3 regions of the Peribacillus sp. FSL E2-0159 genome follow, and region 2 is predicted to be linked to each of the others. Evidence: riboswitches for the same ligand, from Rfam matches in the RefSeq annotation. Region 2 holds a riboswitch; each other region holds the start of a gene.
The links. A riboswitch is a leader RNA that binds a small molecule or an ion and turns the genes downstream of it on or off. The one in region 2 is predicted to bind S-adenosylmethionine.

Region 1: linked by a shared signal. The riboswitch ahead of NYE63_RS16850 (bifunctional homocysteine S-methyltransferase/methylenetetrahydrofolate reductase) and the one ahead of NYE63_RS06110 (methionine biosynthesis PLP-dependent protein) in region 2 are both predicted to bind S-adenosylmethionine.
Region 3: linked by a shared signal. The riboswitch ahead of NYE63_RS23260 (methionine ABC transporter ATP-binding protein) and the one ahead of NYE63_RS06110 (methionine biosynthesis PLP-dependent protein) in region 2 are both predicted to bind S-adenosylmethionine.

Annotation. Positions count from the first base shown of each region.
Region 1 covers NZ_CP152053.1:3,468,255-3,473,050, reverse strand. Annotated here, with positions in the region: gene ligD (DNA ligase D) at 1-661, opposite strand, end outside; gene NYE63_RS16860 (Ku protein) at 813-1,655, shown strand; gene NYE63_RS16855 (MOSC domain-containing protein) at 2,171-2,821, shown strand; SAM riboswitch class I at 2,933-3,031, shown strand; gene NYE63_RS16850 (bifunctional homocysteine S-methyltransferase/methylenetetrahydrofolate reductase) at 3,136-4,796, shown strand, end outside.
Region 2 covers NZ_CP152053.1:1,230,792-1,235,587, forward strand. Annotated here, with positions in the region: gene metC (cystathionine beta-lyase) at 1-1,088, opposite strand, end outside; gene NYE63_RS06110 (methionine biosynthesis PLP-dependent protein) at 1,085-2,197, opposite strand; SAM riboswitch class I at 2,284-2,397, opposite strand; gene fumC (class II fumarate hydratase) at 2,724-4,106, shown strand; gene NYE63_RS06120 (hypothetical protein) at 4,216-4,458, shown strand; gene ugpC (sn-glycerol-3-phosphate ABC transporter ATP-binding protein UgpC) at 4,517-4,796, opposite strand, start outside.
Region 3 covers NZ_CP152053.1:4,764,671-4,769,466, forward strand. Annotated here, with positions in the region: gene NYE63_RS23245 (M20 family metallopeptidase) at 1-885, opposite strand, end outside; gene NYE63_RS23250 (MetQ/NlpA family ABC transporter substrate-binding protein) at 932-1,804, opposite strand; gene NYE63_RS23255 (methionine ABC transporter permease) at 1,826-2,476, opposite strand; gene NYE63_RS23260 (methionine ABC transporter ATP-binding protein) at 2,490-3,512, opposite strand; SAM riboswitch class I at 3,769-3,880, opposite strand; gene NYE63_RS23265 (GNAT family N-acetyltransferase) at 4,021-4,494, opposite strand; gene NYE63_RS23270 (DUF4440 domain-containing protein) at 4,596-4,796, opposite strand, start outside.

The sequences.
Region 1 (4,796 bases), 2.2 Mb from region 2:
TTTCTTTGTGCAAGGCTGTAATGAAACAAGAAACGGTCTTCCAATTTTTCACTTTAATCCAAGATGTAGTACGTTTTCCTTCTTGCCAAGTACCCCGAATTTCCTTGGCGACAACCCCTTCGCCATCTAATAGGGTGACCTTATTTAAGGCATTATCCAAAACGTCAAAACTCTCTATTAATTGTATCAAAGCCTTATCGTTGGGATCGGGCGGCATAGGAAAGCCAAGTTTTGCCCCCATATTCAACATCAATTCCCTTCGTTCTTCCATAGGTTTAGTTGCTACGTCTTTTCCGCTGATGCGAAGCAAGTCAAACGCTATAAACCGGCATGGAGATAAGCGGGCTTTTTCTGAAATTAACGATTGTTTCCCAAGGCGTCCTCGCCACTGTATTTGAAAAAAGTCCGCTTTCGCCTGATTGGTAAGCCAGACCAATTCTCCATCTAACTGAAGCGGGAGAAAATCTTCCAGGTCCAGATCTTTGATGTAAGCATTGATTTCTGGGAATTGTGGTGATAATTCCTTCTCGTTCCGACTCGAAATGTTTAAGGTGTCGGAGTCTATCGTTAAAATAGCCCTAAAGCCGTCATATTTGACTTCATAACGCCAATCCTTGGAGCTGGGGGCATCGGGGTAATAGGTTGGCAGCATCGGTTTCATTTTTTTATTTACCTCCGCAAATAATTGATTAACATTATTTTGCCAAAAAAACGAAGTGTTAGAGTTGGCAATTGTTTTTTCGGTTTTTTTTGAACAAAGTGGAATAATAAAATTGTTCTTCTCTTTAAAAATAAGTTATGAGGTGATGAATATGCATACGATGTGGAAAGGGAGCATATCATTCGGTTTGGTGAACATTCCGATCAAACTTCATGCTGCAACGGAGGATAAGGATATTTCTTTAAGGACGTTGCATAAGGAATGTCATTCACCGATTAAATACGAAAAGGTTTGTCCGGTATGCCAGAAAGAAGTGGGGAAGGATGATATAGTCCGCGCTTTTGAGTATACAAAGGGAAAATTTGTTGTATTGGAAGACAATGAACTAGAACAACTGAAAAAACAAAACGAAGAAAAAGCCGTGGAAATCGTGGATTTCGTTAAAATTGAAGAAATAGATCCCATTTATTTTAACCGGAGTTATTACATGTCCCCTAATGACGGAGGGATCAAAGCTTATTCCCTTTTGAGGCAGGCCCTCAAGGAGTCGAATAAGGCAGGGTTAGCGAAAATCATCATTCGCTCTAAAGAACAAATGGCGGTAATACGAGTGGTTGATAATACCTTGGTGATGGAAACGATTCATTATCCGGATGAAGTCCGCTCCACAGCGGATGTTCCGAATATCCCTGCCAATGATACCATTGTAAAAAAAGAAATCGATACTGCCGTATTATTGATAGATCAATTAACGACTACTTTCGATCCGACAAAATACACCGATGACTATCGAACCGCGTTACTTGAATTGATTGAATCAAAGAAAACGGGACAGACGACGATTACAGCCAAAACAAAAGAACCAGTTTCCAACAATGTAACCGATTTAATGGAGGCATTACAGGCATCCATTGACCGTACGAAACATGATGAACCGGAAAAGAAAAAGACAACCCGAAAGAAAGCGGCACCGAAAAAAAAGAAACAAGCTTAAACAGGAAGCTGAGCGGAAGACGCATGATGTCGCTCGGCTTTCTGTCTGTTTTAGAACGGTGTCTTGCTTTCTAATAAGGTAATGAACGTGACTAACAGGGAGAGAATTACATAGGGAAGGTAATTACAAATAGGTAGGTGGATCACGATGTAAGGGATTGAATGGAATTAAAAGAAAATGATGGATGGAAATGATGGCAAAAAAATTCGCTCCCTAAAGAGCGACAATGAGGAATTCAATCGTGAAAATCAACATATAGGCGAACGGTTGTAGTTTTCGACTATATATTGTGTTCATATTCTACCATATTTAATTCTGAAATAGCAACAAAATTACTGAAACTAACCTATGAATTTTTCTGGAAATCAATGATATTTTGCCCACTTAACGGCTCATGTGGCTTTTGCATAGTCAGATTTGCTATATTCTTATAAAAAACTACAGAATAAAATGGATTTTTAGTATAATTTATACATATAGGTTGATATAAATTAATTATGAATGGAAGATGCAAAATGGAAAATGGAATAATTAAATCACTTCATGCCGGGAAGCCGAAACATGAAATTTTTTCGAATATCGATATCTTTTCAGCCATGGATAAACAAGCAAAGGATAATGTGACAGTGACTAAATCCGGCATAATTGGTGATGGGGTAGGTAATGTAAAGTTCCATGGAGGTCCTGATCGGGCTTTGTGCTTTTACCCCATTGAGCATTATTCATTATGGAATGAAAAATTCTCTAAAAAGCTGGATATCCCTGCATTCGGTGAAAATTTAACCATAGCGGGGATGAGGGAAGAAACAACGTATATCGGCGATATTTATCAAATAGGCAATGTGATTGTTCAAATTAACCAGGGGAGGATACCTTGTTCGACCATTTCCCAATTCAATCAAGAACCTAAATTTTTGGAACTCGTGCTGAAAACGAGTTTTACTGGTTATTTTGCAAGAATACTTCAAGAAGGAACGATAAATAAACAAAACGAGATCGTGCTAATAGATCGCTTGCAAGAAAAAATTTCAGTTCATTATGCAGCAGAGGTAATCCTTCATAAACGAGATGGCCTTGAAGGAGCAAACGCTTTACTTACACTAGACTCGTTAGCGGAAGACTGGAAACAGAGGATCTTGAAGAGGGTTCAAGCTGCAAAAGATTGAATGATTTTTGCAAAAGTGAAAAAAATGTCGATCAGGTATTGAAATTGACAGATTATTAATGTAAATTAAGTATAATCAAATTTTGAAATCTTGTGAAAATTATATAAATGGATCTTATCGAGAGAGGTGGAGGGACTGGCCCGAAGAAACCTCAGCAACCAGCTTAGGCAAAGGTGCTAAATCCAGCAAGCAGAGCTTGATAGATGAGGAGAATGTTTCAATAAACCTTCTTCTTTGAGAAGGTTTTTTTTCCTTTTCTCTCATACTCTTAAAATACGGCAAAAACAGGATTGTTTTTGAGAGAGGGTGTAATGATGAATTTTCGTAAAGAAGTGAAAGAAAGAATGCTGGTTGGGGAAGGGGCAATGGGGACCTTACTGTACTCTAATGGCATCGATCAATGTTATGAGGAATTAAACTGCACGAACCCAGATCAAATAGAGTCCATCCATCGTGCTTATCTGGAAGCTGGGGCAGATATCCTTCAATCGAATACATACGGAGCCAATTTCAACAAATTGAAACGGCATGGACTTGAAGATGAAGTAAGCAGAATCAATCGCCAGGGAGTCATTCTTGCTAAAAAAGCTGCAAAAGGAAAGGCATATGTCTTCGGTACCATAGGGGCACAGCGGAGTATCAGGAAATCGGATTTAAGCTTGGAAGAGATAAAACGGGGTTTTCGTGAACAGCTATACAGTCTGTTGATGGAAAACCCTGATGGGATTCTCTTGGAAACATTTTATGACCTGGAAGAACTGGAAACCGTCTTGCAAATCGTTAAAAATGAAACCGGACTGCCGATCATCGCAAATGTTTCAATGCATGAACTAGGCAATCTTCAAAATGGAATTCATTTAAATGAAGCCTTTCAAAAACTCGAGCAATTGGGTGCTGATGTTGTTGGGGTGAATTGCCGTCTCGGTCCACATCATATGATTCGAGCCTTGGAAGAAGTGAGTTTGCCAAAGCAAGCATCGATTGCCATATATCCTAATGCCAGCCTCCCAGATTATGTGGATGGAAGGCTCGTTTATAAAGCTGTGCCGGAATATTTCGGTTCAAGTGCCCTGGAACTTCGTGAGCAAGGTGCTGCGATCATAGGAGGGTGCTGTGGAACGACTCCCCTGCATATACAAGCTATAAAGAATGCGATTGGAAGTTTGTCTCCCGTGAAAGAGAAATTTACGAAATCCCGCCAAATAGAAATAATTGAAGTGAACGACAGAGAATTGGAACTTCCCCTTTACGAAAAGGCCAAAACAGAAAGGACGATTCTTGTTGAACTTGATCCACCGAAAAAGCTGGGAATAGAGAGCTTCATGACTGGTGCTGAGGTTTTGAAAAAAGCAGGGGTCGATTCCATTACATTAGCGGATAATTCACTTGCTTCACCAAGGATATCGAATGATGCACTTGCTAATTTACTGAAGAACCAATTGAATATAAAGCCGATGGTGCATATAACATGCCGTGATCGAAATTTGATTGGCCTGCAGTCACATTTAATGGGTCTGCAGACGGTGGGGCTGAACGAAATATTGATCATCACCGGAGACCCTTCAAAAATTGGGGACTTCCCGGGTGCCACTTCGGTTTATGATTTATCTTCCTTTGACCTAATAAGCATGGTCAAACAATTTAATGAAGGTCTTTCCTATTCCGGTCAAAGTTTGGGCCAACGGGCCAATTTTAAAATTGCAGCAGCTTTTAATCCCAATGTGAAATATCTGGATAAAGCCGTACTGAGAATGGAAAAGAAGATTGCCTGTGGTGCTCAATCCTTTTTGACACAGCCAATTTATTCGGTGGAGCAGATCGAAGAAGTATATGAGGCTACAAAACATTTAGATACCCCGATTTTCATCGGTATCATGCCTTTGACAAGCACAAGGAATGCCGAATTCATCCATAATGAGATCCCAGGAATCAAATTGCCTGATAATGTTAGAAGGGCAATGGCTTTAGCCGGGGA
Region 2 (4,796 bases):
AGACGGAGCAAGCTGTTCGTGATGCCTCGCTTTTCCCTTTCATCGGCAGGCATTGCAGCATGGGACATTTTGGCCGGGTAGGATAATATAGATTCGACCGCTCCAAGGCTTACGGCAAAAACAGGGAGTTCGACAGTGTTAACGAAAGAACGGAAGACTTCCTCACTTTCCAATTCAAATGATAGGACCGCCCCTGCTCCAAGTGACTGGCCTTTCTGGATGGCGTGCTGTGGATGATCAGCTAGGCCGGGATAATACACTTTTTTCACCAAGGGCTGCTCCTTTAAGTAGGCTGCAATCTTTTCTGCCCCTTTTTGTGAATGTTCCATTCTAACTGACAAGGTTTTCAGACCTCTCATTACAAGCCAGGCGTCCTGGACACCAAGAACCGCTCCAAAGGAGTTTTGAAGGGAACCGAGTCTTACTGCTAATTCCGGATCTTTTACGACCGCAAGCCCAGCTACCACATCACTGTGTCCGGATAAAAACTTCGTCGCGCTATGAAGGACAACATCAGCGCCCAGATTCAGTGGTTTTTGCAATGCTGGCGTCAAGAATGTATTATCAACAAAACTTAAGGCGCCGGCTTTTTTTGCGATATCACATACGGCTTGAATATCGGTCACTTTAAGTAACGGATTTGAAGGCGTTTCGATGTATATGGCCCTGGTATTTGGCTGAACTGCCGCTTTGACGCTTTCAAGGTCCGTCATGTCAACGAAGGTATGCTCAATATTGAAACGCGACAATACGCTTGTGACCATCCTGAACGTTCCGCCATAAACATCTTCGGAAATGACGATATGATCCCCGGCAGACAATAGCAGGAAAGCTGTAGAAATGGCAGCCATTCCTGATGAAAAAGCAAAGCCATGGGTGCCGTCCTCAAGTTCGGCAATGATGTCTTCAAGTGCCTCGCGAGTTGGGTTCCCGCTTCTGCTGTAATCATATTTGCCGAATTGATCGATATCGGATTGATGGAAAGTCGATGCGTGCTGAATGGGGACGCTCACGCCGCCCGTTGCCGGATCGAATTTATGTTGATTATGAAGTAATTTGGTTTCAAAGCTAAAATCATGATCTGTCATCGTAGTGCCTCCCTTTTTACCTGTGCGAATGCTTGCTGTAAGTCACCAATCAAATCATCGCTATCCTCGATGCCAACGGAGAAGCGGAGCAGGCGATTACAAACACCATTTGCCGTTCTGACTTCAAGCGGAATATCGGCATGTGTTTGTGTGGCAGGATAGGTGATGAAGCTTTCAACCCCTCCAAGGCTTTCTGCAAAAGAGATTAATGAGAGCGATTGTAAAAATGGGTTGACCGCCGCTTCATTAATGATACGGAATGAAATCATGCCGCCTCTGCCGGGATACAATACGTCCGTAACACAATCATGCTCCGATAAGTAATCTACAAGTATCTTGGCATTCTTTTCATGACGCTCCATCCGCAACGCCAGGGTTTTCATTCCGCGCATCAACAGCCAAGAATCAAATGGGCTCAAGACAGCTCCGGTACCATTGTGATGGAAGGCAAGTGCATCACATAATTCAGCGCCGCTAGCAACGATCAGTCCGGCGAGCACATCATTATGACCACCGAGATACTTGGTTGCACTGTGAATCACAATATCCGCTCCAAGCAGGATGGGTTGTTGAATTAGAGGCGTGTAAAAAGTGTTATCAACGATTAACAATAAATTATATCGTTTGGCCAATGCGGCAACGGCGCTAATGTCCGTTTGCTGCATAAGAGGGTTAGTGGGAGTTTCGATGAAGATGGCTTTCGTGTGAGGAGTGATGGCTTTTTCGATATCCTCCAAACAACAAGTGTTTACATAGTCACACTGCAACCCCCATTTTTTAAAACCTTGTTCTAACAGACGATATGTACCGCCATAAAGATCTTCGCTGACAATCCATGCATCACCAGATTTAAAAAGGGCGAGTATAGTGGAAATGGCGGCCATTCCTGAACTGCAGGCATAACCTTGGTCGCCTTTTTCCAGATCGGCGATGGATCGCTCCAATAGTTGGCGTGTAGGATTACCTGTCCTTGTGTAGTCGAATCCCGTCGATTGGCCAATTCCTTCGTGACGAAAAGCTGTTGAAAAGTATACCGGCGGATTGACTGTTCCTGTCGCCGTTTCGCTGCGATTTCCTAATTGAGCAAGATATGTTTCAGTTTTGTACATGGTTTTCACTGCTCCTTTGCGTTATATAAAATAAAAAAAAGTCTTCTTTAAGAAGAAGACTTTGATTAAGTAGGGACGAGTCATTCTTCTTATCTTCCAAGTTCACAAACTTGTGGAATTAGCACCTTTTCATTGGTTTGAAACAAATGAAGGTTGCTGAGGTGTCATCGGGCCATTCCCTCTACCTCTCTCGATAAGAGTTTAGATTATTCGATTTCTTTTGAATTTACTATATATACAAAATACTGTCAAGAACATTTTGGGTGGATAATGCTTTGATGTTCATGACTAGGTCAATTGGAGCCTAGCGGTGTCAACACTTTATGTGTCTAAAAAAAATATCCGGATTTTCATATAAACAGGAAGGATTATGGATTTTTTCAGAAAAATGGGAAGGGTCAGCCGGATATTTTTGCTTTAAAATAATAAAGTTTGTACAATGTATGGAGAGAAAGAATAATACGACATTATTCATTTCATATGCAAAAGGTCTTCAATGAATAGTGCAAACATAGGAGGAGAACACATGGAATACAGAATCGAACGAGATACGATGGGTGAAGTGAAAGTTCCTGCTGATAAATATTGGGGAGCACAAACTGAGAGAAGCCGTAACAATTTCAAAATCGGTAACGAAAAAATGCCGATTGAATTAGTTCGTGCATTTGCATACGTTAAACAAGCTGCGGCAAAGGTGAACTATGATCTTGGTGATCTTTCGGAAGTCAAAAAGAATGCCATCGTCAAGATTTGCGGCGAAATCCTTGAAGGCACACTTGATGAACATTTCCCGCTTGTAGTTTGGCAAACGGGAAGCGGCACGCAGAGTAATATGAACGTGAATGAAGTGGTCGCTAACAAAGGGAATGAATGGTTGAAAGAAAATGGTGAATCGGAAACCCTTCATCCGAATGATGATGTTAACAAGGCACAAAGCTCCAATGATACTTTCCCGACCGCCATGCATATTGCTGCCTTTATGGAAGTCGCTGAAAAATTGGTCCCTGCCATCAAAGCTCTTCGTGATACATTCGATACAAAAGAAAAAGAATTTTGGGATGTCGTGAAAATTGGCCGGACACATCTTCAAGATGCTACACCATTAACATTAGGACAAGAAATTTCCGGTTGGAAAGCGATGCTCGACAAAGATCTAGTGATGATTGAGGAAAGCAGCCAAAAATTATTGAACCTTGCACTAGGCGGAACGGCTGTAGGAACCGGAATCAATACAAAAAAAGAATTCCCGGGACTTTCTGCCAAACAAATTGCAGCGGATACAGGATATCCTTTTGTCACATCTGATAATAAGTTCCATGCATTGACAAGCCATAACGAAATCGTCTACGCACATGGTGCTTTAAAAGCATTGGCAGCCGATTTAATGAAAATTGCGAACGATGTCAGATGGCTGGCAAGTGGTCCTAGAAGCGGAATCGGCGAAATAGCCATTCCGGAAAACGAGCCAGGCAGCTCCATCATGCCAGGTAAAGTCAATCCAACACAAAGTGAAGCGCTTACCATGATTGCAACACAAATCGTGGGTAACGATGCTACAATTGGCTTTGCAGCTAGCCAAGGTAACTTTGAATTGAATGTATTTAAACCAGTCATCATCTATAACTTCCTGCAAACGGTCAAATTATTGACGGAAGGCATTCATTCATTCAACAATAATTGTGCGGTTGGCATCACTGCAAATGAAGATAAAATCAAAGAAAATGTAGAACGTTCCCTTATGTTGGTAACAGCCTTGAACCCGCATATTGGTTATGAAAAAGCAGCCAAGATCGCAAAAACAGCATTCAAGGACAACTCTACGTTAAAAGAAGCGGCGTTGAAATTGGAATTCCTGACGGAAGATGAATTCAAAGCATGGGTAGATCCTGCTAACATGGTTAATAAATAATTGCATAGAAGTGCCCTCCCTCTGGTATTAGGGAGGGTGTTTCCATGTGTTAAAATAATGGAATCAACAAATACTGAGATCATAAGTATCGGGAACAGGAGGAAAAATAATGTCTTTATGCCCGCTTTGCAACGGTCTAAGAAAAATTCATGTGAATTGCCCGGAATGCGGCAGTGATCTTGATGATAAAGGGAAATTCATGGACTACGCTGATGATTACAGTGCTTACATGGATATCGACATACTTAAAGAAAACGACGGATATCCTCAATCCCTTCAAAAAGGCCAATGCCCGCATCTCATGAAATGCTCTGAATGCGGACATGATGAAGTGGTATTGGTCCAGGAATAAATCTACCCCTTATTTGAATAAACGAAAAAGACCCATTCATGAACGGGTCTTTTTACGTTTAATTGGCAGGTAACTTCATGTTTTCCTGCATCTGTTCATCTTCTTCAACTAAAATGCGATGTTCAGTCCCTTTATCAAAAAAGTGTGCTTTATTCATGTCGAGGGCAAGTTCTATGTTTTCGCCTGCCTGGATAATATTCTTGGCATCGACTCGTGCGACGAAGTCCTGCCCCTCTAACGTGGAGTAGAGCATGATCTCCGCGCCCATGAGTTCGGCTACATCAATTTGGGTCGTGAATGTAGTGTTAGGGGACTCCGTGAAGCTAGTTCCTTCATTA
Region 3 (4,796 bases), 2.3 Mb from region 2:
TGGATTAATGATAAAATCGAGTACTTCATTTTGGAAACGTTCAACTTTAACCGTACTTCCTGTGGCAAGTGCTGCCCCTTCGGCAACAGCGCGTATTTTATTGGATACTTCTTGGCAAAGTTTCCATGTTGTTGCTCTAATATAAAACCTGGCGGAAGCATATTCAGGAATGATATTAGGCGCTTCCCCGCCATTGGTGATTATTCCGTGAATTTTAACCTCGGCTGGGAGCTGCTGGCGCAAAGCATTAATGCCATTGAACAGCTGGATCACCGCGTCAAGTGCATTCACGCCTTCTTCAGGTGCAGCTGCTGCATGTGCTGACTTCCCGTAAAAATGAAAATCAAGGGGGTCGACTGCCAAAAATGGACTTGTGACACGCGTTTGCCCACCTGGATGGATAAGGATGGCCGCATCAACCCCATCAAATAGACCGTGCTTCACAAAGCTGCCTTTTGCGCTTCCATTCGGCCCGCCCTCTTCTGCCGGTGTTCCGAAAACAATCACCTCTCCGCCCGTTTCCTCCAGCACTTGAGCCAAGGAAATGCCTGCTGCAACACTAGTTGTGCCGATGATATTATGTCCGCAAGCATGACCTAAACCCGGCAATGCATCATACTCGGCTAAAAAGGCAATCGTGGGTCCTTTCTTTGAAGAGGTTTTTTTGCCGATGAATCCTGTTTCATGTCCGGCTATATTGCGGGTCACTTCAAATCCTTCATTTTGAAGTATTCCGGTTAATGTATCCGAAGCGAAGAACTCTTGATTCCCAATTTCAGGTTTGGCATGAATGGCTTGACTCGTTTCGATATATAATTTGGAATGAAGGTCGATGTGCTCTTCAATGATCTGCTGATGCTGCTTTTGCACTAATTCTCTCGCCATGCTCTTATCTCCCCTTTTTCTTGAATCGATCACTTTGTTCTCACCATTACTTTTCATTAGCTGGTTTTGTCCAAGCATCCTGGTAATTCACTAATTCATCTACAGAAACATATGCAGGAATCGTGTTTCCTTTAAACGTTTTTTCAATGAACGCTTCCACTTTTTTCGATTGATAAAGCTCCACTAATTTTTGCAGCTCAGGACGATCGGCATTTCCCTTTTTAACTGCAATGATATTAATATATGGTTTCGCGGTTTTGCTTTCATGGAATAATGCATCTTTCAAAGTAAGGCCTGCCTCGACAGCAAAGTTATTATTAATGGCTGAAGCATCGGCATCGTCCAATAGACGCGGTGTATTGCCGGCAGCAACTGGTTGAATTTTCAAGTTTTTCGGATTTTCCTTAATGATTTCCAATGATCCCGATCCATTGAATTCCTCTTTCAATGTAATCAATCCAGCTTCTTGAAGAAGGAGTAATGCACGGCCAAAGTTTGTTGCTTCATTCGGAACGGCTATCGTAGCGCCATCTGGAAGATCCTTAAGATCTTTATGTTTTTTTGAATAAAGGCCCATAGGTGCAATGACAGTCGATCCGATAGCCTCTAATTTCAGATTTTGATCTTGAACGAATTCATCGAAGTAAGCGACCGTTTGGAATGAATTTGCATCAATTTCGCCTTCACTTAACGCAAGGTTCGGTTGGATATAATCATTGAAAGTGACCAATTCGATATTAAGCCCTTCCTCTTTAGCCAAATCGACAATGTATTCCCATGTTCTCGTATCCCCGCTGCTGACACCGACTTTCACTGTTTTCACATCATCCGAACCGCCTGATGCACCCTCTTCGTTCCCGCATGCTGCAGCCACGATGGCCAATGCCAATACCATGATCGTTAATAAGATTTTCTTCATTTCTCCTACCTCCTGTTATTTTTATCTTCTTCTGATTTTTCTTGAAACAAAATTCCCGGTGGATTGCAGTAATTGAACGATGATCACGAGCGCCGCCACTGTGACGATCATCGTCATCGTATCGAACCTTTGATAACCGTAAGCCAAGGCTAGATCTCCGACCCCGCCTGCACCGACGGCACCTGCCATGGCCGTAGATCCAACAAGCCCGATTGTCGCTGTTGTAAATGTAAGGATCAACGAACTAAGTCCCTCGGGAATCAAAAAGCGATAAATGATTTGCCATGTCGTCGCCCCCATCGCCTGAGCTGCCTCGATGATCCCTTTGTCCACTTCCAACAGGGAGTTCTCCACAAGCCGGGCAATATAAGGAGCCGCGTAAAAGATTAGCGGAACAATGGCCGCATTCGTTCCAATCGCACTGCCGACAATCATTCTGGTAAACGGAATAAGTGCTACAAGCAAGATGATGAAAGGAACCGACCGCAATATATTGATGACCGGGTTCAATACATTAAAGATCCATTTATTCTCCAGGATGTGACCCTTTCTTGTAATGACAAGCAGGATACCGAGCGGAAGCCCAATCAATCCGGAAAATACCAATGAGATGGCTACCATATAAAGTGTGTCACCGAAAGCTGTCGACAGCTGGTCTGCCGTTATTTCCATTCCCCAAAGCGTATTACCCATTTATCTGCACCTCCTGGACGAGAATCCCCTCATCTTTAATATATTGATAAGCCTTGTCCACCTCATTTTTGTTCCCTGTCACTTCGATGATCAAATTCCCAAAAGGCGTTTCCTGAATTTCAGAAATATTGGCTGATAATACACTTAAATGAACATCATATTTCTTCGAGATGGTTGAAAGTAAAGGTGTACCCGAAGTAGTCCCAATAAAATTAATTTTCCAAATAATCGGGATATGGGACCCTATGCCTTTTAAGAAACTTTGTGGAATCTCATCATGTATGACCGTTCTCACGAAGTTTTTTGCAATATCCGTTTGCGGTTTGGCAAAAACTTCGAAAACCGAACCTTGTTCAACGACGCATCCGCCCTCCATGACCGCTACCTTATTGCAAATTTCCCTAATGACAGACATCTCATGTGTGATTAGGAGAATGGTAATATTGTATTCTTTATTAATTTTTTTTAAGAGCTGCAGAACTGCACTCGTTGTTTGTGGATCCAATGCCGATGTAGCTTCATCACACAATAAGATCGATGGATTGGTTGCCAATGCTCTCGCAATGCCGATCCGTTGCTTTTGACCGCCGGATAATTGTTCCGGATAACTCTTTGCTTTGCTTGATAAGCCAACGAACTCCAACAGCTCGCCTACCCGCTTTTTTATTTCATTACCCGGAGTTCCCGACAAAACCAGCGGCATGGCAATATTATCAAAAACAGTCTTTGAATTTAGCAAATTGAAATGCTGAAAGATCATCCCTATTTTTTTCTTTTCTGCCCGTAATTCCTTCGGGTTCAATTTGGTTAAATCCTTGCCCCCAACAATCACCGAACCATCTGAAGGATGTTCAAGCAAATTGACCAATCTGATCAACGTACTCTTCCCGGCCCCGCTATAACCGACTACACCGAATATATCCCCCTTTTCCACTGTCAAATTTATTCCCTTCAAAGCCTCGACAGTCTGTTTCTTTGTTTGATAAACCTTTTTAACATTTTGAAACTCAATCATCCAATCTCCCCCCATGCTGTTTATTTGTACGAATTCATTATCCAGAGAGAAGAGCTTTGCAAAGTTTAATGATAGGGTTAAATTCTCGAAACTTACGAGTAAGTGCGCGAAACTCATGAGTAACTGCACCCAATCTCCACATAACCATATACATTTTGAATAAACAAAAGAGGCCTCTTCCGTCATCAGACAGAAGAGGCCTCTTTTAGACATAAAAAAGAGTAAACTCTTAAATTAATTATCTAAGAAAAGCTCCTTCTTATCTTTCAAACTTTCGTCCGTTGGAATTAGCACAGTATTTTTACAAAAGTAAAAACCCGCTGCCGAGGTATCATAGGGCCAAGTCCCTCCACATCTCTTGATAAGAATTAACGTTATATTTAATTATGTCCTTCACTATATATTCAATTTTCTCTAAAGTCAACCATATTTTTCATCGCTCTAAATATTTTCACAGTATAGTGAATTGACACTTTTTAATTATATTAATATAATTTATATTTCTATTTTATAATGATTTACTCAATCTCCATACAGGGTATGTTTCATTTTCTTCGCATATCTTCACCATGCCTGAACTCGTATATAAACGAATCGCCCTATGATTATCAGGAGAAACCCTTAAATGATATTCGGATACATTGAATTGCCTAAAAAAGTTTTCTGCGTAGCGAACCAATTCCTTGCCAAGGCCTTTACTGCGGTAATCGGGAATAAGATAAAAAAGATTCACATAGCCAATCTCGGTTTCTTCATATGCCCTAATTTGAAGTTCCATTTGTCCAATCGGTTCTTGGTCCTTTTCAATGATCACTTGTCCTTCCGGAAATTTGCAGACCCGTTCTTTCATACGTTGCAGATATGTATTTTCATCTCCAAAACCATCTTCAGATCCAAAACTTACAACAAAAGAATCTTTCCTAAATTTAACGATAATATCTTTATCTTTGTCCGTATCAATGGTCCGAAAGATCAACTTCATCCACCCCTATCATTTTAGTGAAATAATTTTTAAGTATACAAAACTCATTTCTTACGCTCTTTTATGATATTTTACTATTTTCTTTTTCATAAATAATAGGCTTAAAGAGGACCTTTCGTTTTTGTGCCTTGATGAAAAAACATTTGCCATCTTCCATTCGTACATTTCCAGATTGAACTCCTTAGGGTATGTTCCACTTTATCTTCATCAAAAATCCGGTACGTGGTTAACACGGTATCATCAGACAATGGATGCATATCAAATTGACTTAGTGTCATTTTCACCGCTCCGGCTCCCCCTTG